DNA from 3 places in the Catellatospora aurea genome. Region 3 is predicted to be linked to each of the others. Evidence: predicted binding sites of a transcription regulator. Region 3 holds the regulator's gene; each other region holds the start of a gene.
What was found. Region 3 encodes HrcA, which represses chaperone genes, less so after heat shock. Its sites were predicted from a motif close to GGTTNGCACNCTCNNNNNGAGNGTGCNAACC; they were not measured.

Region 1 (9,789 bases), on a different contig from region 3:
GGCAATCAGCCCAGCGGGTCGGCGAGCAGCTGCTCGAAGGCGAGTTCCGCAGCGCCCAGCAGGGCCGCGTCGCCGCCCAGCTTGGGTGTGCGCAGGCGGACGTGCTCGCGGGTGGCGGGCAGGCCGATGCTGTTCAGGCGGCTGCGCACCTGCGCCGCCGCGGCCAGGTACACGTCGCGCAGCGTGCCGCCGAAGATGACCAGCTCCGGGTTGAAGATGTTGACCAGGTTCGCCACGCCGAAGCCGAGCCAGTCGCCGACCTGGCGCACGGCGACCTGGGCGGTGGCGTCCCCGCGCGCGGCGGCCTCGACTACGGCCAGCACCGCCTCCGCGCCCTGGGCGGTGTCGCGGCCCGCGGCGTGCAGCAGCGCGTGCTCGCCGATCTCGGTCTCCCAGCAGCCGCGGGAGCCGCAACCGCAGGCGCGGCCGTGCGGATTGACGACCATGTGGCCGACCTCGCCGCCGTAGCCGCCGTGCCCGGTGACCCGGCGACCGCCGGCGATGATGCCCGCGCCGACGCCGACGTCGCCGTACATGTAGATGATGTTGTCGCAGCCCACGGCGACCCCGCGGGTGTGCTCGGCCAGCGCGCACAGGTCCGCCACGTTGCCGACGGCGACCTGCGGCAGCAGGTCCGGCAGCCGGTCCTGCAGGGCGTGCCCGAGCGGCTCGTCCAGCCAGCCCAGGTGCGGCCCGAGCCGGACCAGGCCGTCCTCGCGGCGGACCAGCCCGCACACGGCGATGCCGGCCCCGATGCACCGGGCCTGCGGCTTGACCTGCTCGGCCATCTGCGCGACGAAGTCGGCCACGGGACGTACCGCCTCGATGGCCTCGCCGCGCGGGCGCGGCGCCTCCCGCTGATCCAGGATGACGCCGCCCAGCCCGACCCGCGCCACCCGGATCCGGTCCACCTCCACGCTCGCGGCGTAGGCGTAGACCAGGTCCGAGGACGGGCGCACCACCAGTGACGGCCGGCCGGCCCGGCCGGTCTCGCGCGGCGCCTCCTCGCTGACCAGGCCGACAGCGGCCAGGTCAGCGGTGAGAGCGCCGATGGTGGAGCGGTTGAGACCGAGTTCGGAGGTGAGCTCGGCACGGGAGATAGAGCCGCGCACGTGCACGAACCGCAGCAACGCGCCGAGGTTCTGCCGCCGGATCTCCTCCTGGCTCGGTCCCGCTCGCATGATTCTCCCGTAAACAGGCGTACGTCGGTCAGCTGCTCGCGGCCGCGCGCCGGCGCGAGAAGGCGTCCACGCTCGCCGCCAGCAGGAGCACGATGCCGGTGGCGACGTACTTGTACGCCGAGCTCCAGCCGACCAGGCCCATGCCGTTGATGATCATCGTGATCACCAGGCCGCCGAGCACCGCGTCCAGGACGCGGCCCTTGCCGCCGAAGAGGCTGGTGCCGCCGATGACCGCCGCCGCGACGCCGTACAGCAGCACGTTCGAGCCGCCGGTGTTCGGGTCCACGGAGCGCGCCATGCTGGCCGCCAGGATGCCGCTGACGGCCGCCATCGCGGAGCAGATGACGAACGCGGAGATGCGGATGCGGTCCACGGCGATACCGGCCCGGCGGGCCGCCTCGCGGTTGCCGCCGACGGCGTAGATGTGGCGGCCGAAGGCGGTGCGGCGCAGCACGAACGTCCACACCAGCAGGAGCACTCCGATCACGGGCACCACGATCGGCACGCCCTTGAGCGAGAACAGCGGGTTGCGGCTGCGCTCCTCGTTCAGCACGGCGACCGCGACGCCCACCAGCACCGCCAGGCCGATCACCCGGAAGGCGACGACCTGCCACAGCATCGCGGGCAGCCCGCGGCGGCGGCGGTTGCGCTGCTGGATCAGCTGCGTGGCGGCGAAACCGAGCACGGTCAGCGCGCCCAGCGCCCAGCCGACCATCGGCGGCATGTACTCGTTCTCCAGCGAGATGATGATCTCGTCGCGGACCGAGATGTTGGTGCCCTCCTTGAGCAGCCACAGCACGGTGCCCTGGAAGGCCAGGAAGCCTGCGAGGGTGACCACGAAGGAGGGGATGCCGACCTTCGCCACCAGGAAGCCCAGCAGCAGGCCGATCACGACACCGGTGACGACCGCCGCGGCCACGCCGACGTACCAGGGGTAGCCGTTCGTGGTCAGCATGATCGCGAGCACCGCGGCGCAGACGCCCGACGCGAAACCGGCGCTGAGGTCGATCTCGCCGAGCAGCAGCACGAAGACCAGGCCCATGCCGAGCACGACGATGGGCCCGGCCTGCGTCAGCAGGTTGGCGAAGTTCAGCGGGGTGAGGAAGGACGGCCGGGCGGCCGAGAAGACGATCGTCAGCACGATGATGCCGAGCACCGCCGGCAGCGCGCCCATGTCGCCGCTGCGGACCCGCTGCCCGTAGCCGCGCAGGTAGCCCCAGAGGCCGCCGTCGTCCTTGGCCGGGGTGGCGACCTTGGCCGCCTCGTACGAATTCGTGGTGGTCGCGCTCACGCTGCGGCTCCTTCCTCGACGAGGCCCAGCTGGCCGCTGCGGCCGGAGGTGATCAGCTCGACCACCTGCGAGTGGGTGACATCCGACGTCTTGACCTGGGCCGCCATCCGTCCCAGGTACAGCGCGGCGATCCGGTCGGAGACAGCGAACACGTCGTTCATGTTGTGGGAGATCAGCACAACGGCCAGACCGTTGTCAGCCAGGCGGCGGACCAGTTCCAGCACCTGCTGGGTCTGGGCCACGCCGAGGGCGGCGGTGGGCTCGTCGAGGATGACCAGCTTGCTGTTCCAGAGCACGGCCTTGGCGATCGCCACGGTCTGCCGCTGGCCGCCGGAGAGGCTGGACACCTGCTGGCGGACCGACTTGACGGTACGCACCGACAGGCCGGCCAGGGTCTGCTGGGCGAGCTGCTCCATCGTCGGCTCGTCGAGGATCATGCCGCTCTTCTTCTCGCGGCCCAGGAACATGTTCTGGACGATGTCCAGGTTGTCGCAGAGCGCGAGATCCTGGTACACGATCTCGACGCCGTGGCTGGCGGCGTCGCGGGGGTTGTGGACGTGGACCTGCTTACCCTCCATCAGGTATTCGCCTGAGTCGATGGGGTAGATCCCGCCGATGCACTTGACCAGCGTTGACTTGCCGGCGCCGTTGTCGCCGACGAGTGCGGTTACCTCGCCTGGGTGAACCTGGAAGGCGACGTCCCGCAGCACCTGCACCGGGCCGAAGCTCTTGTTGATTCCACGCAGTTCGAGTAGAGGGGTTCCCATCAGGGCGCTCCGTTCGAGGGGTTACTGCCTGTTCCACAGACGTGGTCCCTGGGTGCCTTGCGACCCCCAGGGACCACATTCCGGTCGATCAATCAGGTCAGCTGATGCCGGCCTCGGTGCACTTGGCCGCGAAGTCGGCGGTGCACAGCTCTGCCTTGGTGACGTAGCCGTCGGTGACGACGTCCTTCACGTTCGCGAAGTAGATCGCCTGCGGCTCCAGCAGGACCGAGGGCACGTCCTTGCCGGTCTCGGAGTCCTTGGTGGTCTGCGAGACGGACTTGGTCTCACCCTTGGCCAGGGCGATCGCCAGCTCGGCGGTCGCGGTGGCCTCCTTCTTCACGGCCTTGTACACGGTCATGCACTGGTCGCCGAGGAGGATGTTCTGCAGGCCCTGCACGGTCGCGTCCTGGCCGGTGACCGGGACCTTGCCGTTGAGCTTGTTCTTCTTCAGGATCGAGATCGCCGCGTTGCCCAGGCCGTCGTTCGCGGCGAGCACGCCGTCGATCTTGCCGTTGGCCTTGGTCAGCATCTGCTCGAAGAGAACGCCGCCCTGCGCGTTGTCCCAGTCCGGCACGGCCTGGTCATCGACGAGGGTGTACTCCTTGGCGTCGTACTTCGGCTTCAGCACCGACACGCCGCCCTCCTTGAAGAGGGTCGCGTTGTTGTCGGTCGGCGAGCCGTTCAGCTGCGCGATGGCCGGGTTCTTGGCGCCCTTCTCGGTGAGGCACTTGACCAGGCCCTCACCCTGCAGGCGACCGACCGCGACGTTGTCGAAGGACACGTAGTACTTCGCGTTGCCGCCCAGCGTGAGCCGGTCGTAGTCGATGGTCGGGATGCCCTGCGCCGCAGCCTTGTCCAGCACGGCCTTGCCGGTGCCGGAGTCGAGGTTGACGATGACCAGGACGGTGACGCCCTTGGTGATCATCTGGTCCGCGATGCTCTGGAACTGGGTCTTGTCACCCTGGGCGTTCTGGATGTCGTACTTGACGTTGGCGGCCTTGAAGGCCTCCTCCAGGTACTTGCGGTCCGCGGTCTCCCAGCGGGCCGAGGACTTGCTGTCCGGCAGGATGACGCCGACGAAGGGCGTCTTCGAGTCGGCGGGCTGGGCGTCTTCCGCACAGGCGGCCAAGCCGGTGACGGCCATCAGGCCGGTCATGGCTACAGCCAGGATCCCTTTGCGCATCGTTGCTCAAATCCTCTCGGATTCAGGGGTGTGTATTCAGGTGGTGCGGGCGGCCCCGCCGGGTTCCGGGACCAGGCGAGTCCAACAGCGTTCATCAGTGCGTGAGGCCGGTCACACGGGGTTTTGTTGTGTGCGACAACGTATGCGCAACAAATGCAAACGCGCAAGCCCAAGGTTTGTTGTTGGCAATAACAATTCAGCAACGTCCCCGTAACCCACCCGCTCGCTGCTCTTTCCCGCCGCGCCGATCTTGCGCGAACAGTGGGTACGACACACTCAATCCCGGCAATTGGACAACCGTTCACGCAAGATCAACGTGATCTTGGTGGTGGCGGGCCGGCGGGTGCGGAGCGTGCGCTGATGGGCCTTCGGGCGGTAGCCGGTAGCCGGATCGTCTGGCGTCGTGTGGCGAGCGGTTGCGCCAAGTGGTGCGTGTCGGTCGCGGCGAAGCGGACATATGGGTGGGTTGCCGCTTGGAGATCCGTTTTTGTGGACGCTGGACGCCCCTATGGGGGCACCGGGCGTCCACAAAAACAGATCATGAAAGGAAGCGGCGGGTATCGGTCGGCTGGGAGTCGGCCGTGGGTAGGCCGCCCTGGGGCGGGTCAGGCGCGGGCGATGGCGGCCAGCGTCGCGGAGGTCAGGCGGACCAGGTCGGCTGGGGCGAGCCGGAGTTGCAGACCGCGCTTGCCGGCGGAGACGTAGATCAGGTCGCCGTCCAGCGCCGACTGGTCGATCACCGTAGGCAGGCGTTTGCGCTGGCCGAGGGGGCTGATGCCGCCGCGGACGTACCCGGTGGTCTTCTCGGCGAGGTCGCGGTCGGCCATCGCGGCCTTCTTGCCGCCGGCCGCCGCCGCGAGCGCCTTGAGGTCGATCTCGCCGGTCACCGGCACCACGGCCACGGTGAGCGCGCCGTCGACCTCGGTGACCAGCGTCTTGAACACGCGCGCCGGGTCGGCCCCGATCGCGTCGGCGACCAGCGCGCCGTAGTTCGGGGAGTCGGGCGAGACCTCGTACGTGTGCAGCGTGTGCTTCACCTTCTGCTTCGTCAGCAGTGCTGTCGCGGGAGTCCCCTGGCTGGCCACGCCGCGATGCTACCGCCGTGGCGGGCGGCGGAATCGATCAGGGACTTCTGGACACGAAACGCCGCCGAACCGTGCCATAAGTTCATGATCAACGCTCGAAAGGGGTGGCGAGGATGGCGAGGGGGGTGGTGGCGGTGCGGGTGAGGAGGAGGGAGGCGGGGTTGGGGCCGGCGAGGCGGAGGTCGCGGCGGAGTTGTTCGACGTCGAGGGCGCTGCCGCGTTTGAGGATCTCCAGTCGGCCGACGCCGCGGTCGCGGAGGGTGGCGCGCAGGCGTTTGAGGGAGAAGGGGAGGACCTCGTCGACGGTGAAGCAGCGGCCGAAGGGGGCGGCGATGGGGGTGTCGGACCAGATGTAGGCGATGTTGGGGTCGGCGAGCCAGCCGTCGTGGGCAGCGGCGAACTCGGCGACGAGGTGGGCGCGGACGACGGCGCCGTCGGGGTCGGTGACGTAGCGGCCGGGCGGGGCGACCGGGGCGGACTGCTCGCCGGTGCCGGTGAGCTCGTGCGGGACGCCGGCGCGGAAGACGGTCGCGCGGCGCGGCGTGGTCGCGAGCGGGCCGCACCAGGCGGCGGCCTCGACCACGTCGCCGTCGACGGAGACCAGTTCCAGTTCGCAGCCCGCGGGCAGTAGTGCTTGGTCGATGCCGGGGGCGAGTTTGAGCACCGTGTGCGGGATCCGCTGCGGGAGGGAGACCACCCAGTCCCAGGGTGGGGAGTAGTCCTCGGGGCGGAACACGCGGCGGCCGCCGCTGCGGCGGGCCGGGTCGCAGAACACGGCGTCGACCAGGCTCAGGTCGAAGTCCTGGGCGTCGCCGCAGGTCACGGTCGCGTCGGGGGCGTTGAGCGCGGCGCAGGCGGCGGTCAGCGGGTCGGCGTCGACGCCGTACGCCCGGATGCCGGTGGCGGCGACGGCCCGCAGGTCGGCGCCGAGGCCGCAGCCCAGGTCGGCCAGGGCCGCGACACCGGCGGCGCGCAGGCGGGCCGCGCGGCGTACCGCGACGATCTCGCGGGTGGCCTGCTCCAGGCCCGCGCGGGTGAGGAAGACGCGCCCGGCGTCCGCGCCGAACTTGGCCGCGGCCCGGCCGCGCAGCGCGACCTGGGTGAGGGCGGCGGCGGCCAGGCCCGGCGGCACGCCCCGGGCCCGCAGCGCCGACGCGGCGGCCAGCTCGTCGGTCCCGGCCAGCTGACCTGCCAGGTCCAGCGCCGCGACACCTTCGGGGGTACGCAGCAGCGCCAGCTGATCGAGATCCACGGCCCCATTCTCGCAGCGCGACCGTGCTGGCTGCGTCGCGGCCGACGGCGCTCGCCGCGCCCGCCGCTCGTGGCGGCAGGGAACGTCACAGTGACCCGGCGACACGCCCCGGTGAGCGCTGGACACCTGGTGAATCGGATAATTCACCGAGTGGCGGCTGGCACTCTCCTTGACTGAGTGCTAGACGCGGCATAATGTTCGGAGTTAGCACCCTGCCCTGCAGAGTGCTAACGCATGACCCGCCCGGCGAGGCCGACACCCGCGACGACGGCAGCGCTCGGGCGAAGACTTGACCAGAAGACAACACCCGGGGCTCGTGCCGCGAGAACCCGGGGCTATACCCCAGGAGGGTATGCTCGTGACTACCGCGACGAAGGTTGCGATCAAGCCGCTCGAGGACCGGATCCTGGTCCAGGCGAACGAGGCTGAGACCACCACCGCGTCGGGCCTCGTGATCCCCGACACCGCCAAGGAGAAGCCGCAGGAGGGCACCGTCCTGGCTGTCGGTCCCGGCCGCGTCGACGACAAGGGCAACCGCATCCCGGTCGACGTCAAGGTGGGTGACAAGGTCATCTACTCGAAGTACGGCGGCACCGAGGTCAAGTACGCCGGCGAGGAGTACCTGCTGCTCTCCGCCCGCGACGTCCTCGCGGTCGTCGAGAAGTGATCCGTGCGATGCCCCGGCCCGCCCGCGAGGGTGAGCCGGGGCATCGTGACGTTTAAGGGAGACGATTGATGCCTAAGATCCTTAGCTTCTCCGACGACGCGCGGCACCTGCTGGAGCACGGTGTCAACGCGCTCGCCGACGCCGTCAAGGTCACGCTCGGCCCGAAGGGCCGCAACGTGGTGCTCGACAAGAAGTTCGGCGCGCCCACGATCACCAACGACGGCGTGACCATCGCCAAGGAGATCGAGCTGTCGAGCCCGTACGAGAACCTGGGCGCGCAGCTGGTCAAGGAGGTGGCGACCAAGACGAACGACGTCGCGGGCGACGGCACCACCACGGCCACCGTGCTGGCCCAGGCGATGGTCCGCGAGGGACTGCGCAACGTGACCGCGGGCACCAACCCGGCCGGTCTCAAGCGCGGCATCGACGCGGCCGTCACCAAGGTCAGCGACGCGCTGCTGGCCAAGGCCACCCCGGTGGCCGACAAGTCGGACATCGCGCAGGTCGCGACGATCTCGGCGCAGGACTCCACCATCGGTGAGCTGATCGCCGAGGCGATGGACAAGGTCGGCCGGGACGGTGTCATCACCGTCGAAGAGGGCTCGACGATGACCACCGAGCTCGACATCACCGAGGGCATGCAGTTCGACAAGGGCTTCATCTCGCCGCACTTCGTCACCGACCCCGAGTCGGGCGAGGCGGTGCTGGACGACCCGTACATCCTCATCACCACCAGCAAGATCTCCTCGATCGAGGAGCTGCTGCCGCTGCTGGAGAAGGTTCTCCAGACCAGCAAGCCGCTGCTGATCGTGGCCGAGGACGTCGACGGCCAGGCGCTGAGCACCCTCGTGGTGAACTCGATCCGCAAGACCGTCAAGGTCGCCGCGGTGAAGGCCCCCGGCTTCGGCGACCGCCGCAAGGCGATGCTGCAGGACCTCGCCGTGCTCACCGGCGGCGAGCTGATCGCCCCCGAGCTGGGCTACAAGCTCGACGGCGTGACCCTGGAGCAGCTCGGCCAGGCGCGCCGTGCCGTCATCACCAAGGACACCACCACGATCGTGGACGGTGCCGGGTCGCAGGACGAGGTCAACGCGCGGGTCTCGCAGATCCGCAAGGAGATCGAGGCCTCGGACTCCGACTGGGACAAGGAGAAGCTGGGCGAGCGCCTGGCCAAGCTGTCCGGCGGCATCGCCGTCATCAAGGTCGGCGCCGCGACCGAGGTCGAGATGAAGGAGCGCAAGCACCGCATCGAGGACGCCATCGCGGCCACCCGCGCGGCGGTCGAGGAGGGCATCGTGCCCGGCGGCGGCGCGGCGCTCGCGCAGATCGTCAGCGTGCTCGACGACGACCTCGGCTTCACCGGCGAGGAGAAGGTCGGTGTCTCGATCGTGCGCAAGGCGCTGGTCGAGCCGCTGCGCTGGATCGCCCAGAACGCCGGCCACGACGGCTACGTCATCGTGCAGAAGGTCCAGGGCAGCGACTGGGGCACCGGCCTCGACGCGGCCAAGGGCGAGTTCGTCGACCTGGTCAAGTCCGGCATCGTCGACCCGGTGAAGGTGACCCGCAACGCGGCCATCAACGCCGCGTCGATCGCGGGCCTGCTGCTCACCACCGAGTCCCTGGTGGTCGAGAAGCCGGCCAAGGCCGAGCCCGCGGGCAACGGCGGCCACGGCCACTCGCACGGCCACGGCCACCAGCACGGCCCGGGCTTCTGAGCCTGAGCGGCTGACCTCGACAGCGGGTCCCGGCGTCGGCCGGGGCCCGCTGTCGCCTTTCCGTCCTTTGTGGCATGCACCACGGTCGATAGTGTCCTCGCATGACCGGTCGCGGCTTGGTGCGGTACTTCGGCCTGGTGGGCCTGGCCTACCTGGTCGCGACGCTGGGCACCGGCCTGACCGACTACCTGACCGCGGCCGAGGTGAGCAAGGCCAAGGCGCTGGCCATCTCCGGCGGCGTCGGCCTGGTCGTGGCGCTGCTGCTCGGCCTGATCGACCTGGCCAAGAGCGGCAACTCCCGCAACGCGACCGCCGAACCGGCCGGCGCGGGGCCGGGCGCGATCCCGCCGAGCGGCTACGCGGTGCCCCCCGGCCACGCGGGCGGCAGTGGCTCCGCCTATCCCGCAGGTCAGGGCGTTCCCGGCGGCAGCACGGCCTACCCGGGCGGCCACGCCGCGCCTTACCCGGCGGGCGGAAGCGCGCCATACCCGGGCGGCCCAGGCAGCGCCCGGCCGACCGGTGCGCCGCCGCGGCGGGGCGGGGCCGGGCTGGTGCTCACCGCGATCCTGCTGCTCGGGCTGTGCGCGGGTGGCGGTTACCTGGCCACCACAGCGGTACAGGCCGGGGTGCAGAAGTTGAGCGAGTTCG
Region 2 (9,789 bases), on a different contig from region 3:
GCTGTCGCCGCGGCTGCGGCCGACCCGCTGAGTCGAGTTCCTTACTTTCCTCATCGGACGCTGCTCAAGGCGCTGGCACGGATATGCGCTAATGATTCTCGGCAGGCACCGTTACTGATACGCTGAGTCTCGCCACGGCCACCAAATGTCGAGTGGACACGGCCAGGCGGAGGGGGATAGCCCGACATGCTCAAGAAGATCCTTACGTGGGGCGGCATCGCCTTTTTGATCTTCTTCGTGGCGTTCCGGCCCGATTCTGCGGCGAACGTCGTGAAGACGCTGGGCGGCACTGTCATGGACATCGCCCAGGGTTTCGGTGACTTCTTCGGCAGCCTGGTCGCTTAGCTCACATGATCGGCGGTCTCGGGCCGGACGAGCCAAGCGAGGAGCGCACTCCGGGGCCTGATGGTCCGGAGTGGTCCGGTCGCCGTGAACGCGACACGGAGCCCATCCCGCGGACGCGAGCGGAGTCTCAGCCACCGGCTGAGAGCGAGCTGCACGCCGATCCGGGCGACCACGCACACTTCATCGGCAAGGCCACTGTGGGGGCGAGCGCCGGCACCGCTTCGGGCGGCGCCGGAGGCAGACCCCCCGGTGACAACGCCACCACGGCGCCACTCGGTGACGAGCTTCCGAACTTCACCGAGGAGGAGCTCGCCGGGCTGCGGTTCGACGCGTCCGGAGTGCCGCTGGGGCCACGCCGGGTGCTCCCGCTCGAGGACGAGCCGAGCGCCATGGTCGCGCGCTACCTGTTCCCCACCGAGCGTTATCGCGGGGAGTGGAAGCGGCACTGGGTGCACCTCACCAACCCGCTGCTGATCGGCGTGTTCGCCACCTTCGCGCTCGGCTACCTGTCCGGCTTCCTGGCGAAGTCCGACATCGCCGGCATGTGGGTGATCGCCGTCGTGGTCTGGGCGCTGGTGATGAGCTGGGTCGCCTGGACCGTCGCCGACTGGTACTTCGACCGGTTCATCCTGACCAACAAGCGGCTGATGCTCGTCAACGGGCTCATCACCCGCAAAGTGGCGATGATGCCGCTGTTGAAGGTCACCGACATGAAGTACGAGCAGTCGCCGCTGGGCCGCATGCTCAACTACGGCACGTTCGTGCTCGAGTCCGCCGGTCAGGACCAGGCGCTCAGCAAGGTCGAGCACATGCCGAACCCGAACGAGCTCTACCTGCGCATCGTCGAGGAGATGTACGAGCCCGCGGCAGTGGAGGCGCGGCTCGGGCGCGAGGCGGAAGAGGAATAGTCGCCACTATTCGGCCACCGCCGAAATGCCCGATCGGCGACAGGAAAGTTCTCTACCAGATCTAGATCCGCTAGCGCGAGTGTGCCAGTCTGTCCGTTGAGGTCGACGCATACGGGGTATCCACCCGACACCGGGAACCGAACGGCGTGCGAAAGCCTCTTACACGGGGTGATGGGCGCGTCCGACGCGCCTCGGTCAGGCGTCCGCGACGTACGCCTGCGATGGGAGGTGCGTCTGTGAGCCACCGGTCGGCCATGGAGGACGAGTTCCGCGAGTTCGTGACCGCACGTTCGGCTGCCCTGCTGCGCACGGCATACCTGCTGGCCGGTGACTGGGCCACCGCGGAGGACCTGCTGCAGACGGCGCTCACCAAGACGTACCTGGCGTGGAAGCGCCTGGGCCAGATCGAGGCGGTGGAGCCGTACGCCCGCCGGGTGCTCGTGAACACCGCGACCAGCTGGTGGCGGCGACGCTGGCACGGCGAGCGACCCACCGAATTCCTACCGGAACGGGCTGCGCCGGACAATCTCGAAGAGCAGCTCGAGCGCGATGTGATGTGGAAACATGTCAAAGCCCTTCCGGCACGACAACGCGCCGTGCTGGTCCTGCGTTTCTACGAGGACATGTCTGAGGCGCAGACAGCCGCGATGCTGCAGATCTCGCCCGGGACCGTGAAGAGCCAGACCTCACGGGCGCTCGGGACGCTGCGGTCGCGGTTGGCAGCCGAGGGAATCACCGGCAGGCTGCCGGCCGCGCAGGCGGCGGCGGAGCCGGCGGTCCCGAAGCAGCGGGCGGGCACGGTCGCCACGGAATCGCTCGACCTGCCGGTCGGCGAGGTCACCCTGACGGCTGAGCCCACCCCGGTCGCGGCACCCGTGGTGCCGTCGCCTCGGCGGGAAGCTGTTCGACCGGCCCGCGTGCCGGTCGGCCAACCTGGGCGGTGACCATGCTCGAGGACGAGCTGCGTGAGATGTTCGCGGCTCGCGCGCAGACCCTGCCTGCCGCCGCCGACCCGGCTGGCCGCGCCATCCGACAGGCGCGCCGGACGACCCGGCGACGGCGCACGGCGACCGGCACGATGACGGTGTTCGCCTTCGCGACCGTGCTCGGCGGTGCCGTGGCGGCGCAGGGGCTCGGTGCCGCGGCGACGACGGCCGCGGACCCGAACCGGGTCACCTTCCAGAACCTCTTCGGCGGCGAGGCTCCCGTCGCCGCCCGCCAGACCCAGCTGCCGACCATGGACCTGCCGGTCGACCTGCTCGTCGGCCAGCAGCTGTGGACCGCCGACGGGCAGCGAGTGGACCTCGACCACGACGGTGACGTCTCCAAGATCGCCAGGGTGCCGGACGGCTGGGTGTACTCCGACTCCAGCACGGTGCGCCTGCTCCCCAACAGCGCCGGTGGGACGGTCACGCTGTCCGGCCAGGGCGAGTGGGCGGTGAGCCACGACGGCACCCGGGTCGCCACCAACGACCAGGGCACGCTGGCGGTCACCAAGGTGGCCGGCGACGACCGGGGCACCACGCTCGCGTCGACGCCGGTGCCCGAGACCGCGGCCCCGGTCACGTTCTTCGGCGACCGCGTGGTCGTGGCCAGCGAGAAGGGCTTCGACTACTGGAGCGCCGAGGCGCCCTCGAAGTACAAGGACACCTGGAACGCCGAGCTGCTCGCCGTGTTCGGCGGCGCCGCGGCCAACGTGGCCGTCGGCGTCGTGCGCGGCAAGGGCGAGCTGCTGTGCCTGGTCGACGTCACCGCGATCAAGAACGGCCTGAAGATCGGCGCGCAGCTGGGCTGCGGCGACCTGGTCGGCAAGGCGCTGGTCAAACTCCACGCGGCGCTCTCTCCCGACGGCCGGCTGCTCGCCGTGGCCTCGCCGAGCGGCCTGCAGATGATCGACCTGGACCGGGCCCGCATCGACGCGGCGGCGAACAGCGACAAGAAGCAGCCAGAGGCACAGGCGCAGGCCCAGGTCCAGGCGCTGGTGCTCCGGGCGGACTGTCCGATCACCGCCGTCGACGCCGTGGTCTGGTCGGGCAACACGACGGTGGTGACGCAGACCGAAGGCGGCGGCATCTTCGCCTGCAAGAGCGACGGCACCAAGTTGCAGGTGGCACTGCCCCCGGACGTTCAGCCCGGCTGGACGATGATCCCTTCGTACGGCACCGGCAAGTGACGATCGACCTGCACCTGCACTCCACCGCGAGTGACGGCACCACTCCTCCCGACGAGTTGATGCGCCTGGCCGGCGCGGCGGGGCTGCGGGTGGCCGCGCTCACCGACCACGACACCACCGCCGGCTGGGCGGCCGCCGCGCAGGCGCTGCCGCCCGGCCTGACCCTCATCCGAGGGGCCGAGCTGAGCTGCCGCTGGCACGGCGAGGGCGAGTCCATCGCCCTGCACATGCTGGCCTACCTGTTCGACCCGGCCGACCCCGCGCTGGTCGCGGCGCTGGCCCGGGTCCGCGAGTCGCGGCTGGGGCGCGCCGAGCGCATGGTCGCGCTGATGCGGGCCGACGGCATCGACGTGGACTGGGCCGACATCCTGGCCCACGCCGCCGGGGGCACCATCGGCCGGCCTCACCTGGCCGCCGCGCTGATCCGAGCCGGGCTCGTCGCCGACACGCAGGAGGCGTTCGGCCCGCGCTGGCTCGGCACTGGCAGCCCGTACCGGCTGCCCAAGGAGGACCTCGACGTCTTCGGGGCGCTGCGCCTGGTCAAGGCCGCCGGCGGGGTGACCGTGTTCGCCCACCCGCGCGCCTCGGTCCGCGGGCGAGTCGTGCCCGAGGAACTGTTCGGGCACCTCGCGGCCGCCGGTCTGGACGGCCTGGAGGCCGACCACCACGACCACAGCCCGGCCGAGCGCGCCGAGGTGCGCCGCATCGCCGCCGAGCTGGGCCTGTTCACCACCGGCAGCTCGGACTTCCACGGCACCCACAAGAAGGTGCGCATCGGCGAGTTCACCACGGCCCCCGAGGCGCTGGATCGGATCGTCGCCGGTGCGACGGGCGCCACCCCGGTCACGGGAGTCGCCGGATAACCCTTGCCGGTCGTGCTATGCATCCGGTGTGGATTGGAAGTTCTTCGGCGAGGTCTTCGTCACCCTGCTCGTCATCACCGACCCGCCGGGAATGGTGCCCATCTTTCTCGCGCTGACCGGGGCGCTGCCCGCCCGGGACCGGCACAAGGCGGCCACGCACGCGGTCGCGCTGGCCCTGGGCGTCATCGCCGTGTTCGCGGTGGCCGGCCAGACCATCCTGGACTACCTGCACATCCAGCTGCCCGCGCTGCAGGGCGCGGGTGGGCTGCTGCTGGTCCTGGTCGCGCTGGAACTGCTCACCGGCAAGGCCGACGACCCCGACCAGCAGTCGACCTCGAACATCGCTCTGGTGCCGCTCGGCACGCCGCTGCTGGCCGGTCCCGGTGCGATCGTGGCGACGATGCTGTTCGTGCAGCGCGCCGACAGCACCGCGCAGTACGTGGCGATCGGGCTGGGCATCGTGGCGGTCATGGTCGCGGTGTGGCTGGTGCTGCGCTACTCCGGGATCATCGTGAAGGTGCTGCGGCCCGGCGGCATCGAGGTGCTCACCCGCATCGCGGGTCTGCTGCTCGCCGCGATCGCGGTCCAGCTGATGGCCGACTCGATCGGCGCCTTCGTCGAGCTGTTCACGACCGCGCATCCCTGACCGGGGCCGGTCGGGCGGCGCGGGGCACATTCCGTTCGGAATATACGCCGACCTATCTCGTCGACTTCGATCTCGTGGGAGTCGACGAGATAGGCCGGCGTCTGTGAAGAACGGGTTCTCGGGCGAGCGGGCGGGCGGGTCGGCTCGCGCGTGTCCGACCGGGCTGGCACGATCTGCCAGGTGAGCCGAACCCCCAGCCCCCGCCGCGGCAAGGACGTCCCGGAGCAGCTCGGCTTCGACATGATGCCCGAGCGCCTGTTCGTGTGCACCCCGAGCAAGCTCTCGTCGTACGCCGACTGCCCGCGCCGCTACCGGCACACCTACCTCGACCGGCCCGCGCCGCAGAAGGGGCCCGCCTGGGCGCACAACTCGCTCGGCGCGAGCGTGCACACGGCGCTGCGCAACTGGTGGGACCTGCCGGTGGAGCGGCGGGACAATGCCGCGCTGCCGCGGCTGCTGAGGGCGACCTGGGTGCGCGAGGGCTACCGCGACGACGAGCAGGAGCGGGCGGTCTACGAGCGGGCGCTGGGCTGGCTGGAGGCGTACACCGCCGATCTGGACCCCGAGCTGGAACTGCTGGGCGTCGAGCGCACGGTGGCCGCGAAAACGGCGGTGCTGGCGCTGAGCGGCCGGGCCGACCGGATCGACGCGCGCGGCGGCGAAGCCGTGATCGTCGACTACAAGACCGGCCGCACCGGTCTGGACGTTGACGATGCGCGCGGCTCGCTGGCGCTGGCGCTCTACGCGTTCGCCGCCGAGCGGGTGTTCCGCCGCCCGTGCCGCAAGGTCGAACTGCACCATCTGCCGACCGGTACGGTGGCCGCGCACGAGCACACCCCGGAGTCGATCGCTCGGCACGTGTCCCGCGCCGAGGACACCGCGCGCGACATCGTGGCGGCGGAGAAGGCGCTGGCCGAGGGCACGCCACCGGACGAGGCCTTCCCGACCCGGCCGGGCAGTCTGTGCAGCTGGTGCGACTTCCGCCGGGTGTGCCCGGCGGGCGCGCAAGCTCCGGTCAAGGAGAGCTGGGCCGCCGTGGAGACGACCCCGACCGGCCCCGTTCCTGCCTAGATCACTCGACTTGCCCGGCACCTGGGCGAATGGCGTTCCAAGATACGCACAGGTGCCAGGCAAGTCGGACGATCTTGACGGCGCGGGCAGGCGCGGCCGGTGCGGGTCAGGCCGGGGTGACGGTGGTGCGGTCCTCGGCGGCGAGTTGCTGGCAGGACGGGCACAGGCCCCAGTAGGTGACCTCGGCCTCGTCGAGGGCGAAGCCGTGCGTCTGGCTCGGGTCGAGGCAGGGCGCGGCACCGACGGCGCAGTCCACGTCGGCGATCGCGCCGCAGCCGCGGCAGACGATGTGGTGGTGGTTGTCGCCGGAGCGGGCCTCGTATCGGGCGGGGGAGCCAGCGGGCTCGATGCGCCGGGCCAGTCCCGCGCGGGCGAGCGCGCCGAGCACGTCGTAGACCGCCTGGGTGGAGACCGAGTCGAGGCGCTGCCGGGCCTGCCGGGTGATCTCCTCGACCTCGAGGTGGCCGCCCTGCCCGAGGATGTCGAGCACGGCGAGCCGCGGCCGGGTCACCCGCAGGCCCCGCGCGCGAAGGAGAGCCTGTGGCTCGATGTCGCCGTACATGAACACCATTTCAGCAGCTAACTTGGATCTCCTCAAGAAAAGGTCCGATATACGTGCTCTGCGACACGGGCCATTCCCCCTCTGTCCCATCGACGTGGGCGGGTCTAGGCTCACCTTGACCTTGGGTACGCACCCCCGGAATCCACGTGGAGGCACAGTGTTCGAGGACCTTCTCGGCCTGCCGGCTCACCCCCTGCTCGTGCACGCCGCAGTCGTGTTCGCCCCGCTGCTGATCGCCGGCGTGGTGGTCTATTCGTTCGTGCCATCCGTGCGCCGCTACATCGGCTGGGCGGTGCTGCTGCTCGGCGTCGGCGCGCCGATCGCGCTGTGGTTCGCGCGCCAGAGCGGCGAGGCGCTGTTCACGACGCTTGTCGAGAAGGGCTACCCGCCGCAGATCCTCGCCCAGGTGGACCTGCACAAGGACTTCGGCGACGCGGCGGCCTGGGCGGGCACCCTGCTCGGTGTGCTGGCGATCGCGCTGGTGTTGTTCACGCACTCGGCCGCGAAGAAGCCGGCGACCAGCGGTTCCCGTGCCACGGGCTGGGCGCTGATCGCGCTGAACCTGCTGGCCGCCGGAGCCACCGCCTACTACGTCTTCAAGACCGGCGACACCGGAGCCCAGGCGGTCTGGAGCAACATCTGACGGGTCAGGTCCGCCACTGCAGGCACGCGATCAGGATCAGCACGACGCCCGCGGCTATGCCGAGCGCGTTGGTGAACCGGTCCGCGCGCTCCTCGGCGGCGTCGATGGCGTCGTGGTCCACTTCGGGCAGCCGCCGCGGGGGCACGACACGCGGGGCGACCTCCGGGTGCCACCCCGGCGGCGGCGGCACCGCGGGCGGCGGACCGGGGTACGCCGCGGCGGCCTGCTCGGCGTCGGCCCCGTCCGCGGCCGGGGCCGGCCGGCGCCACTGATCGTCGGCGGGCCGGTTCACAAGGGCCGACCGACTGGCAGGCGGCGGGACCAGCCGATCCTGGCTGGTCCTATGCTGCGGTGGTGAGCAGTGACGCTGTCCCCGCCGGTCGCGACGACGACCGCGTGGTGGAGTTCGACGACGAGAGTCCGGTGCTGCCGGAGCAGACCCGTGACGACACGGACCGGGGCTGGGGCGAGCGGTCGTGGAGCAACGACGACCGGCTGCGCGACGAGCGCCCGCCGCACTGGGACTGACCGCCGGCCACAGCGATGGCGGGGCTGACGCACCGCCGTACTATAGCGCGGAACCGGACATTGCGGACGTAGCTCAGGAAGCGCTGCTGCTCGCGGTCGAGGACGAGGTGCTCGACGACGGCGTGCTGCTGCTCGACGAGGAGCTGCTGCCGCTGGTCGAGCTGCCGGACGACGAGCTGCTTGACGCCGCGGGGGCCGTGCCGGAGCCGCTGCCGCGCGAGTCGGTGCGGTAGAAGCCGGATCCCTTGAAGACCACGCCGACCGACGAGAACAGCTTGCGCAGGGTGCCCTCGCACGTCGGGCACTCGGTCAGCGGCTCGTCCGCGAACGACTGCACGGCCTCCAGCTGGTGACCGCAAGCGGTGCAGGCGTACTGGTAGGTGGGCACGTTCCCCTCCATGATCATTGCTGGCACTCGGGTATACCGAGTGCTAATAGTGCCTGACCGCCCCGCGACGTGCCAAGTAGCTGTCGCCGATCACACTGTGTGCCTTCTCCTCGCTGCGCTCGTCGGCGGCAAGGCCGAGCCTTCCGGTTCGCTCGCGAAGCTCGCTCAGCGTCAGCCCGGAATGCGCCGCAGGCCGCTCGGCATGAGCGCGCCGTGCACGCGCTGGTCGTGCGCCTCGGCGGGGATCCCGTCGAGCAGCTCACCGTCGTACAGCAGCGCGATCACCGGTGCGCCGCCGCGTACCCGGGCCAGGGCGCGGTCGTAGCTGCCCCCGCCGCGGCCGAGCCGCGTGCCGCGCCCGTCGACCGCGACCGCCGGGACCAGCACCAGATCGGCCGTGGTGATCCCCGTCACGCCGAGGCGGGGACCGGTGGGCTCGTGTAGCCCGAACGGGGCGGGTGCCAGCGACTCCGGCCCGGCGTACGCGGCCCAGTCGAGATCGCGGTCGGGCCGCAGCACCGGCAGCAGCACCCGGGCCACGCCGGGCGTGGCGGCCAGCCGATCGGGCAGCCCGGGGCCGCCGGGTTCGCCGACCATCGGCACGTACGCGCAGACGGTCAGCGCCGCACCGGGCGCGACCAGCTCCGGCAGCCGCGCGGCCAGCGCCGTGTCCGCCTCGTCGAGCGCGGCCGGGGTCAGTGCGCGGCGGGCCGCCAGCACCGCGGCGCGCAGCTCACGCTTGGTGGGCGCGGGCGTCGTCACCGCGGGGAATCAGCCTGGACGTGACGGTGCACGCGGTTCGCCACAGCGGTTACTGACAAAACGGAATATTCACTCATAACGTCCTCAGGTTGTACAAGCGACGCATCCTAGTTCGACGTTCGCCGTTGACCCCGGTGACTTCACCGCCGCCGAGGGGGAAAGTGTGACACTGCGCGCCCGGCTCACCACCGCCTTCCTGGCGGTGGTCCTCAGTCCCGTCCTGCTCGGCGCGTTCTTCGTCGGCACGATGGTCAGCAAGCTGTCCCACGAGCGCGCCACCGAACGGCTGGCCGTCGCCGCCGGCTCGGTGCGCACCTCGGTCGGCTCGCTCTGCGGCCAACTGCGCGCCGTCGCCGAGGGCGTCGCCGCCGCACCGGCCGACCAGCGCCTGGCCACCGCCGAACGTATGGTCGCCGCGGGGCTCGCCGGCGGTGTGCACATCGACACCGGCGTCGACGGCGTCACCACCGCCCAGGCCCCGGCCCCGCCGTGGGCCGACTGTGCCGGGCCCGACCCGCAGGTGCGCCCGGACGCGGTGGCCGGGTTCGAGGCGCTGTCGGCCCGGGTGCCGCTGGCCGGCGCGAACGGCGAGCCGACCGGCATCGTCTCGGCCGCCCTCACCGTCGACGGCGACCTGATCCGCCGTCTGGCCCAGGCCAGCGGCGCGCAGCTGACCCTGCTGCCCGGGGCCGGCGTCCCGGCGGGCGCGTCCGCCGCTGACCCCGACCTGGCTGCGGACCCCGACGGCACCCTCGGCGAACCGGACGGCACGGCCGACACCATCGACGACGCGGATGACACCGAGAACGACGCGGGCGGCATCGGTGGCATGCCCGGGGCTGTTCCGGGCGGCATCGGCGCGATCGGCCCGGGCGGCACCGGAACGAACGGCGCGCCCGC
Region 3 (9,789 bases):
ATCGCCAACGGCAGCGCGCTGACCACCGGTGCGTGGCAGGCATGTGGTTCCGCATCGGCTCAGGTCGTATCGGCCGCGGTCGCCCTCCGCTCCCCGAACACCGTGCTGGGCGACTGTGCCAACGGCAACGTTCTGATCCGGCAGAACCAGGTGCAGGGGGTCATCTCGATCCTGGACGACACCTCGGTGAACGCGCTGCCGATCCAGGTCTGCGGCTCGAACGCGGCCATCGCCGGCGTCACGGCCGCGATCGCCTCACCCGCCACCGTGGTGGGCGACTGCTCCAACGCCAACACGTTCATCGCCGCGCCCAAGGACAGCGCGCAGGAAGGGCCGCAGAGCCTGGTGTCGCTGCTCAGCGGCTCGGTCGTGAACGCCGCGGCGGTTCAGGTCTGTGGTTCGACCGCATCGATCGTCGGGGTGTCCGCGGCCGTGACGTCGCCGACCACCGTGCTGGGTGACTGCTACAACAGCAACAGCACCATCCAGAAGCGCAAGAACCCAGCAGTGCTCCCGCTGCTCAGCAACCAGGTCCTGGACATCGTGCCGCTGCAGACCTGCGCGTCGTCCGGCCTGCTCGGCCAGCTCGGCCCGGCGCTGCCGATCAGCAGCTCGGCGTTCGTCGCCGGCCAGTGCGTCACCGGCGGGCAGAAGATCCTGGACTGACCGCCCGTCAGCAGCAGTGAGGCCGGGCCGCGAGATGCGGCCCGGCCTCACTGTCGGTTCATGCGCTGGTCAGCGCAGCCAGGGGACGTTGCGGTCCAGCAGGCCGCGCTCCTTCAGTTCGGCGCGCAGCGGGATCGTGTCGTCGATCCAGCCGCCCTCGCCGACACCCCACATGTTCTGCACCTTCAGGTTGCCGAACGCCTCGCCGATGAGCTGGCGCTGCACCGGGGTGAGGCCGGCGTACCACGCGGACTCGCGGTCGATCGGCATGTCGTCGACCGGGCGGATCCAGCGGTAGGTGTAGCTCATGAAGAGCATCTTGCGCGTCACGTCCGAGCGGTTGCGCGAGCGCGAGTGCCACAGGCGGCGGTCGAAGATGAACGCGTCACCGGGCTTGGCCAGCCACGGCACGGCGCCCTCCGGACCCTTGGCGATCTCGGCCGGGTCGGTCGGCCGGTACATGTGGTTGTTCAGGTGCGAGCCCGGGATGCACAGGGTCTGGCCCCGGCCCGGCTCCGAGATGTCGCTGAGCACGATGGCGACCTTGATCGACAGCATCGGCCGCGGGATGTCGCCGTAGTACGGGGCGTAGTACTCCGCGTCGGAGTTCTGCCGCCAGCCGTCCTGGTGCCACTCCCAGCGCGGGGTCTCGTCCTCCTCGTACGGCGGGTTGACGTCGAGGTGGTTGTGCTGGGAGTAGATGTTCCAGCCGGCCAGACCCCAGACCCAGCGGAAGGTCGGGGAGTAGTCGAGCATCCGGGCGAAGGCCGAGCTGTGGCTGACGGCGCCGAGCAGGTGCAGCGAACCGGTCTTGTCGATGTGACCGGTGTCCTTGTTCGCGGCGTACAGGCGGTCGGCCTCGGCCTGGAGTTCGGCCACGATCTCGGGGCTGACGACACCGGGGAGGTGCTTGTACCCGTTCTCGTGGAATTCCTTGCGCTCGGCGTCGGTGAGCGGCGCGTAGTCCGTCGCCGGCTCCTGAGAGGTGATGGTCATGTCCTCCCCTTGCGTCCTTCCAGACTTGGGCACAGTCGAAGGCAGGATCGGGGCGCGCGACTTGGGGGGTGGCGTGCCGGGATGAGCAACCTTCGCGAACGAGTGCCGATACTAACTCGCGTTCCCGAGTGACGTCGTCGCGCGGGGACCGTCAGCGCGGCCTGCCACCAGGGTCACCCGCCCGCGACGACCTCGGCCACCACCTGTTCGGCCACTTTCTCGGCGCTCGACCACGCGGGGTCACCGGCGGACCACTGCTGGTCGGCGAAGGTCACCCGGGTGACCCCGGTGATCGGCGCCTGGGCCACCAGCCAGTGCGCGAACTGCCAGCCCGCCTTGCTGTTCGCGGCCGGTACGCGCAGCGCGGCGCCCTCGGCGGTGACGCCCTTGGCCTTGGCGGTGCCGAAGTCGGCCTTGATCCGGTCGGCCAGCGCCTTCGCGGTCGCGGCGTCGGCCGGCGGCTCGTCGCTGTACGTGTCGCAGGTCACACCGCCTGCCTGCTGCCCGGTCAGCACCTTGGCCAGCACGGTCGCCTCCTCGGCCCACTTCTCGTAGGCCTCGGGGTAGGCCGACCGCTGCACCCGCTGGGCGGCCTCGGTGACCCGCATCTTCTGCCACCCCTTGACCTTCAGCAGGCTGGTGTAGAAGCGCTTGGCGGCGTGCCGCGGATCCATGATCTGCTTCGCGGTGCCCCAGCCCTGGCTGGGCCGCTGCTGGAACAGGCCGAGCGAGTCGTGGTCGTTGCCCTCGCCGAGATGCTCCAGGTTGCGCAGCTTCGACTCCTGCAGGGCGGTGGCCAGCGCGACGATCACCGCGCGGTCGGGCACGTTGCGGCTGATCCCCACGGCGGCGATGGTCGCGGCGTTGGCCATCTGCTCCGGGTCCAGGCGCACCTCGCCGTCGGCGCGGGCCACGCACTCGGGCGCGCCGAGCCGGGGGAGCGGGATCTCCAGCTTGCCGTCGAACTGCTGCCGGGCGAGGTAGCCGCCGACGCCGAACACCACGGCGAGGATCACCAGGACGGTCAGCGCGTGCTTGCCCTTCACAGCGGCCTCCTCGACATGTGCGCGAGGGCGGGCGGCTTGTCGAAGTCCCCAAGCCGCCCGCCCCCGCCGCAGGCTCGTTCAGGCCACCCTACGGGGTGGCCGCCGCCACGGCACCGTCCTCGTCGGACCGCGGAACCCAAGCGGCATCCCGTTTCTCCCGGAATGCGGCGACTCCCTCGCGGCCCTCGGCGGAGCCGAAGAAGCGCAGCGAGATTTCCGACAGGTGGGCCAGCTCGGCGTCCAGGTCCGGCTCCGCGCGGCGGCGCAGCAGCTCCTTCGTCGTCGCCAGCGAGGCGGGCGCGCCCCGGACCAGGCTCTCGCACCAGCGCGCGGCGACCGCGTCCACGTCGTCGTCCGGCGCGGTCGCGGTGACCAGCCCGATCGCGGCGGCGCGGGGGCCGTCGAAGACGTCGCCGGTCAGGTACAGCTCCGCGGCGGCGCGCGGGGCGAGCCTGGGCAGCACCGTGGCGGAGATCAGCGCGGGCACCACCCCCAGCCGCACCTCGGTGAAGGCGAACGTGGCCCCCGCCGTGCACACCGCGAGGTCGGCGGCGGCGATCAGACCCAGCCCACCGGCGCGGGCCGGTCCCCGCACCACGGCCACCACGGGCTTGGCCGACCGGGCCACCGCGCCCAGCACGTCACCCAGCAGCGCGGCCGGCATCTGCCCGGACTTCGCCGCGGCGGCGGTCTCGGCCAGGTCGGCGCCGGAGCAGAAGACCGGGCCGGTGTGGTCGAGCACGATCACCCGTACCCGGTCGTCGGCGTTCGCCTCGGCCAGCGCCGCCAGCAGCTCGGTCATCAGCCGGTGCGACAGCGCGTTGCGGTTGTGCGGGCTGTCGAGGGTGATCGTCGTTACGCCGCGGGCGTGGGTGACCCGGACGAGGTGGGAGTCAGGTGAGGACATGAGGGCAGACTAGAGCCGTGGCCCAGCTTCCCGACGGTGAACCCGTACCCGACACCGGTGTCCTGCCCGAGTCCGCGCTGGCCGACGTCGGCGGGCGCGGCTTCGGCGTGTACCTGCACGTGCCGTTCTGCGCCAGCCGCTGCGGGTACTGCGACTTCAACACCTACACCGCCTCGGAGCTGGGCGGCGCGGACACCGAGGGCTACGTCGAGGCGGTGCTCGCCGAGCTGGCGCTGGCCGCGAAGGTGCTGCCCGCCCCGCCGCGCGTCGACACCGTCTTCGTCGGCGGTGGCACGCCCACCCTGCTCAAGCCGGCCCAGCTCGGCCGGATGCTGGAGGCGATCGACGGCACGTGGGGGCTCGCCGCCGGCGCGGAGGTGACCACCGAGGCCAACCCCGAGTCGGTCGACCCGGCGTCGCTGCGCGAGCTGCGCGCCGCCGGGTTCACCCGGATCTCGCTGGGCATGCAGTCGGCCGCGCCCGGGGTGCTGCGCATCCTGGACCGCAAGCACACCGCCGGGCGCGCCCCGGCCGCCGCGATCGAGGCGCGGGAGGCCGGGTTCGAGCACGTCAACCTGGACCTGATCTACGGCACGCCGGGGGAGACCGAGGACGACTTCGCCGCCTCGCTGGCCGCGGTGGTCGGCGCGGGCGTGGACCACGTCAGCGCGTACGCCCTGATCGTGGAGGACGGCACCCGCCTGTCGGCCCGCATCCGGCGCGGCGAGCTGGCGTCCCCGGACGACGACGTGGCGGCCGACCGCTACCTGGCGGCCGAGGCGGCGCTCTCCGCCGCCGGGCTGGGCTGGTACGAGGTCTCCAACTGGGCCGCCGACCAGGCCGCCCGCTGCGCGCACAACCTGCTCTACTGGCGCGGCGGCGACTGGTGGGGCCTCGGGCCCGGCGCGCACAGCCACGTCGGCGGCGTGCGCTGGTGGAACGTCAAGCACCCGGCGAAGTACGCGGCCCGGCTGGGCGAAGGGCTCTCCCCGGGCCTGGGCCGGGAGGTGCTGACCGAAGAGCAGCGCCACACCGAGGACGTGCTGCTACGGCTGCGTCTGAGCGAGGGCCTGCCACTGGACGTGCTGGACGAGGCCGGGCGTGCCGCCGCGGGGCAGGCGCTGGCCGACGGGCTGCTCGAGCCCTCCGCGTACGCAGAAGGCCGCGCAGCGCTGACGCTGCGCGGCCGTCTCCTCGCGGACGCGGTGGTCCACTCCTTGCTGGCCTGGTGACCCGACTTACTTGATCAGGCTCATGGTCAGCGGGTACTTCGGCAGCTCGCCGTTGTTGGCCTTGACACCGGCCATGACGCCCATGATCAGCGGGAACAGCGGCACGAAGAACAGCACCATGGGCAGGATCAGCCAGCTCAGGCAGCTGCCGACGCAGAGGCTCACGATGCTGATGACGCCCCAGAGGATCTGGAAGTTCAGCGCGGCGGTCGCGTGCGCCTTGACCGTGGGCGACTCGTTGCCCTTGACGAGCAGGGCGACCAGCGGAGCGACGAACCAGGTCAGCGCGCCACCGAAGTGGGCGACCAGGGCCCAGGTCTTGTCGTCCGGGTTGGCGTAGCCGACCGGGGCGGGGCCGCCGACCGACGGCGGAGGGGTGTAGCCGCCGGGTGCGGACGGCGGGGGAGACGCGGGGGCCGACGGCGGCGCTGCCGGGGCCGGCGGCTCGTAAGAGGGGGCCGAAGGAACCGGCGGCTCCGAGGAGCCGGGCGGGGTGGGTTCACTCATGCCCGACAGGCTAGGTCTGTGGATCAATCGGCGCCAGTCAACACCCGTGACCGATAGGCGACACACTGCGAGCCGATCGGCCGAGTTTACCCGCTGTCCACTTTGCCGATGTCCGCGCTGGGTGTCGGATGCCGCGTGGTGTCGACCCCGTCACCACGCCTATGCCGTCCGGGTGACGGCCCACGTAGACTGGCACTCACTCACGACGAGTGCCAGCCGGGAGGTGCGTATGGGTCTGGATGACCGCAAACTCGAAGTGCTGCGTGCCATCGTCGAGGACTACGTCGCGACGCAGGAGCCGGTGGGGAGCAAGGCGCTGGTCGAGCGGCACGCCCTGGGGGTGTCGCCGGCGACCGTGCGCAACGACATGGCCGTGCTGGAGGAGGAGGGTTTCATCCGCCAGCCGCACACGTCGGCCGGCCGGGTGCCCACCGACCGGGGTTACCGCCTGTTCGTCGACCGGCTGTCGCGGGTCAAGCCGCTCTCCCCGGCGGAGCGCCGGGCGATCGAGCGTTTCCTGGTCGGCGCGGTCGACCTCGACGACGTGGTGCACCGCGCGGTCCGGCTGCTCGCCCAGCTCACCCGCCAGGTCGCCGTGGTGCAGTACCCGAGCCTGACCCGCTCCTCCGTACGCCATCTGGAACTGGTCCCGGTCTCCACCACCCGGCTGCTGCTCGTCATGATCACCGACACCGGCCGGGTCGAGCAGCGGGTCGTCGAGCTGCCCGGCCCCGTGGAGCCGGACGAGATCACCGAACTGCGCCGCACCCTCAACGCGACCCTGGTCGGCGTGAAGCTGGTGGACACCCCGCCGCTGGTGCAGGGCCTGGTCGAGCGGGCCGAGCCGCAGGGCAAGGCAACCATGAGCACGCTGGTCAGCGTCCTGCTGGAGACCCTCGTCGAGCGGCACGAGGAACGGCTGGCCCTGGCCGGCACGTCGAACCTGGCCCGGATGGGCCCGCTGGACCTGACCACCGGCGCGCTGCGGCCGATCCTGGAGGCGCTGGAGGAGGAGGTCATCCTGCTCAAGCTCTTCGACGAGGTGAAGTCGGGCGCGGCCCGGGTGCGCATCGGCGACGAGAACGAGGTCGTCGACCTGCGGGCCACCTCGGTGGTCAGCACGGGCTACGGTCCGGGCGCGACCGTCGTCGGCGGGATGGGCATCGTCGGCCCGACCCGCATGGACTACCCCGGCACCATCGCCACCGTTCGCGCCGTGGCGCGTTACGTGGGCGAGATGCTGGGACATTGATTCCGAATTTCCTGTTGTTGCTGAACGAGGCTTGAGGACAGCGTGGCCAAGGACTACTACGGCATTCTCGGCGTTCCCAAGGACGCCGACGCCGACGACATCAAGCGGGCTTACCGCAAGCTCGCCCGTCAGTACCACCCGGACGTCAATCCGGACCCGGCCGCGGCGGAGAAGTTCAAGGACATCAACAACGCGTACGAGGTCCTCTCCGACGACCAGAAGCGGCGCATGGTGGACCTGGGCGGCGACCCGCTCGCGCCGGGCGGAGGCGGCGCGGGTCCGGGCGGCCCCGGCGGCGGCCCGTTCGTCGGCTTCCAGGACATCATGGACGCCTTCTTCGGCGGCAGCGGCTCGCGCGGCCCGCGCCCGCGCACCCGGCCGGGTGCCGACGCGATCCTGCGGCTTGACCTCGACTTGTTCGAGACCGCGTTCGGCGTCGAGGCCCCGATCACCGTGGACACGGCCGTGCTGTGCACCACCTGCTCCGGCGCCGGCACCGCGGCGGGCACCCATCCGCAGACCTGCGACACGTGTGGCGGGCGCGGCGAGGTGCAGTCAGTGCAGCGCACCTTCCTGGGCCAGGTCGTGTCGTCGCGTCCGTGCAACGCCTGCCAGGGCTTCGGCACCACCATCCCGCACCCGTGCCCGACCTGCGCCGGCGACGGCCGCGTCCGCACCCGGCGCAGCCTGACCGTGAAGATCCCGGCCGGCGTCGAGGACGGCATGCGGATCCGGCTGGCCAACCAGGGCGAGGTCGGCCCCGGCGGCGGCCCGTCCGGCGACCTGTACGTGGAGATCCACGAGCGGGCCCACGACGTGTACGCGCGCAAGGGCGACGACCTGCACTGCAAGGTCACCGTCCCGATGACCGCCGCCGCCCTGGGCACCCGCCTGACCATCAAGACCCTGGACTCCGAGGAGCAGGTCGAGGTCAAACCCGGCACCCAGCCGAACTCGACCCTGCGCATCCGCGCCAAGGGCGTCCCGCACCTGCGCGGCACCGGCCGCGGCGACCTGTTCGTGCACCTCGACGTCCGCACCCCCACCCGCCTCGACGGCGAGCAGGAGCGCATGCTCCGCGAGTTCGCCCGCGCCCGCGGCGAGGAGGTCGCTGAACTCTCCAAGCAGGGCGGCTTCTTCTCCCGAGTCCGCGACGCCTTCAACGGCCACTGACCGTTTTCCCGCGTTGATCATGAACTTATGGCACGGTTCGACGGTGTGTCGGTGCCATAAGTTCATGATCGCCATTGGAGGGTGTCTGCCGTGAGCGCGCCGCTGTTTCTTGTCGACGAGCTGCCCTCGGGGCGGCTTTACACACTCGGCGGGGCGGAGGGCCACCATGCCGCGACCGTGCAGCGGCTGCGGGTGGGTGAGGCGCTGCTGCTCGCCGACGGGCGCGGCGGCATGGCGTCCGCGGTGGTCGCGGCCGTCGGCAAGGGCACGCTCGACCTCATCGTGACCGAGCTGCGGTACGCCCACGCGCCCGACCCGCGCCTGGTCGTCGCCCAGGGCATCGCCAAGGGCGACCGGGGTGAGCTGGCCGTGCAGGCGATGACCGAGGTCGGCGTCGACGAGATCCTGCCCTGGGCCGCGGCGCGCAGCGTGGCCCAGTGGCGCGGCGATCGGGGCGCGAAATCCCGAGAGAAGTGGGCGGCGGTCGCCCGCGAGGCCGCCAAGCAGGCCCGCCGCACCTTCCTGCCCATGGTCGGCGGCGACCCCGACCTGTCCACGAAACAGCTCGTCCAGCGCCTCGCGACGGCCTCGGCCGCGTACGTGCTGCACGAGGAGGCGACCGAGCGGCTGTCCCAGGTCGAGCTGCCCGCCGCCGGGGAGATCGTGCTGGTCGTCGGCCCCGAGGGCGGCATCGACGATGCCGAGCTGAAGACGTTCACCGCGGCCGGCGCGCTTCCGGTACGCCTCGGCGACAACGTGCTCCGCACCTCGACCGCCGGCGTCGCCGCCCTCAGCGTCCTCGCCACCCGCCTCGCCCGCTGGTAACCCCACCCCCGCCCCGCGCGCCGGGGGGGTCGCAACTCTGAAGGAGTTGCGGCCTCACGCGCGGGTCGATGGCGCGAGGTGTTAAGAGTTGCGGCAGAAGGGGGGTGGGCGAGGTGGTCAGCGGAGGTGGGAGGCGCCGTTGAGGTCTAGGACGGCGCCGGAGGCCCATTCGGCGGCGGGGTCGGCGAGCCAGAGGACGGCGGCGGCGATCTCCTCGGGGCGGGCGACCCGGCCGAACGGGCTCTGCGCGGCGTGTTCGGCGCCGCGGGGGACCTTGTAGGCGGCGTTGGTCTCGTCCTCCTGGACGTAGCCGGGGGCGACGGTGGCGACGGCGATGCGGTACGGGGCCAGCGCGACGGCCAGGGACTGACCCATGGCGTGCAAGCCGGCCTTGGCGGCGCCATACGCAGGCTGGCCGGGCTCGCCGCGGTAGGCCCCGCGCGAGCCGACGTTGATCACGCGGGCGGCCGGGGAGCCCGGGGGACGGGCCAGCATGTGCCGGACCGCGCAGTAGGTGGCGTTCGCCGGGCCGGTCAGGTTCACCGCGAGCGTGCGCGTCCACAGCTCCTGCCACTGCTCGTAGGTGACCCCGGTGATCGGGTGCGGGTAGGCCTGCCCGGCGTTGTTGACCAGCACGTCGAGCCCACCCAGCGCCTGCGCGGCGGCGTCGACCATCGTGGCGACGGCGGCCGGGTCGGCGAGGTCCGCGCGTACCACCGCGTGCCCTTGACCGGGCAGCGATGCCCGCAGCGACTCGGCGAGGTCGGCGGAGTCGCGGTGGTGGATGGCGACGCGGTCGCCGCGGGCGGCGAACGCGGCCGCGACGGCCCGGCCGACGCCGCGCGACGCCCCGGTGACCAGCACCGCTCGTGAATCGGACATGGAGGCAGCCTACGATCTGTCTCGTGACCGTTGCCGACTGCCTGTTCTGCCGCATCGTGGCGGGGGAGATCCCCGCGACCGTGGTCGCCGAGACCGAGCGCACCCTCGCCTTCCGGGACATCGCGCCGAAGGCCCCCACGCACGTGCTGGTGATCCCGAAGGAGCACTACGCCGACGTCGCGACGCTGGCCGTGGGCGATTTCGCGCTGGCCGGCGAGGTGCTGGCCACCGTCGCCGACGTGGCCGCCGCCGAGGGCCTGGACGGCACGGGCTTCCGGGTGATCTTCAATACCGGCGCGTCGG

Region 1: groES (co-chaperone GroES) is a predicted target of HrcA. The motif match lies at 6,962-6,992, and genes of this name have one in related genera.
Region 2: ACFQO7_RS31660 (FmdB family zinc ribbon protein) is a predicted target of HrcA. The motif match lies at 8,146-8,176, and genes of this name have one in related genera.

What each region holds. Positions count from the first base shown of each region.
Region 1 is NZ_JBHTAC010000057.1:3,552-13,340, reverse strand. It holds gene ACFQO7_RS33805 (ROK family transcriptional regulator) at 6-1,181, opposite strand; gene ACFQO7_RS33800 (sugar ABC transporter permease) at 1,210-2,472, opposite strand; gene ACFQO7_RS33795 (ATP-binding cassette domain-containing protein) at 2,469-3,242, opposite strand; gene ACFQO7_RS33790 (sugar ABC transporter substrate-binding protein) at 3,337-4,422, opposite strand; gene ybaK (Cys-tRNA(Pro) deacylase) at 5,028-5,507, opposite strand; gene ACFQO7_RS33780 (class I SAM-dependent methyltransferase) at 5,596-6,759, opposite strand; gene groES (co-chaperone GroES) at 7,112-7,426, shown strand; gene groL (chaperonin GroEL) at 7,495-9,141, shown strand; gene ACFQO7_RS33765 (ribosomal eL19 family protein) at 9,243-9,789, shown strand, end outside.
Region 2 is NZ_JBHTAC010000049.1:29,961-39,749, reverse strand. It holds gene ACFQO7_RS31720 (DUF6758 family protein) at 1-31, shown strand, start outside; gene ACFQO7_RS31715 (hypothetical protein) at 187-345, shown strand; gene ACFQO7_RS31710 (PH domain-containing protein) at 351-1,253, shown strand; gene ACFQO7_RS31705 (SigE family RNA polymerase sigma factor) at 1,490-2,197, shown strand; gene ACFQO7_RS31700 (hypothetical protein) at 2,194-3,426, shown strand; gene ACFQO7_RS31695 (PHP domain-containing protein) at 3,423-4,289, shown strand; gene ACFQO7_RS31690 (MarC family protein) at 4,318-4,935, shown strand; gene ACFQO7_RS31685 (RecB family exonuclease) at 5,179-6,006, shown strand; gene ACFQO7_RS31680 (Fur family transcriptional regulator) at 6,113-6,577, opposite strand; gene ACFQO7_RS31675 (DUF2231 domain-containing protein) at 6,726-7,211, shown strand; gene ACFQO7_RS31670 (translation initiation factor 2) at 7,216-7,503, opposite strand; gene ACFQO7_RS31665 (hypothetical protein) at 7,566-7,739, shown strand; gene ACFQO7_RS31660 (FmdB family zinc ribbon protein) at 7,813-8,127, opposite strand; gene ACFQO7_RS31655 (5-formyltetrahydrofolate cyclo-ligase) at 8,299-8,889, opposite strand; gene ACFQO7_RS31650 (GGDEF domain-containing protein) at 9,053-9,789, shown strand, end outside.
Region 3 is NZ_JBHTAC010000005.1:199,985-209,773, reverse strand. It holds gene ACFQO7_RS07505 (hypothetical protein) at 1-666, shown strand, start outside; gene ACFQO7_RS07500 (phytanoyl-CoA dioxygenase family protein) at 736-1,662, opposite strand; gene ACFQO7_RS07495 (hypothetical protein) at 1,836-2,708, opposite strand; gene ACFQO7_RS07490 (enoyl-CoA hydratase-related protein) at 2,797-3,615, opposite strand; gene hemW (radical SAM family heme chaperone HemW) at 3,633-4,847, shown strand; gene ACFQO7_RS07480 (DUF4870 domain-containing protein) at 4,854-5,354, opposite strand; gene hrcA (heat-inducible transcriptional repressor HrcA) at 5,584-6,606, shown strand; gene dnaJ (molecular chaperone DnaJ) at 6,649-7,779, shown strand; gene ACFQO7_RS07465 (16S rRNA (uracil(1498)-N(3))-methyltransferase) at 7,870-8,604, shown strand; gene ACFQO7_RS07460 (SDR family NAD(P)-dependent oxidoreductase) at 8,722-9,486, opposite strand; gene ACFQO7_RS07455 (histidine triad nucleotide-binding protein) at 9,510-9,789, shown strand, end outside.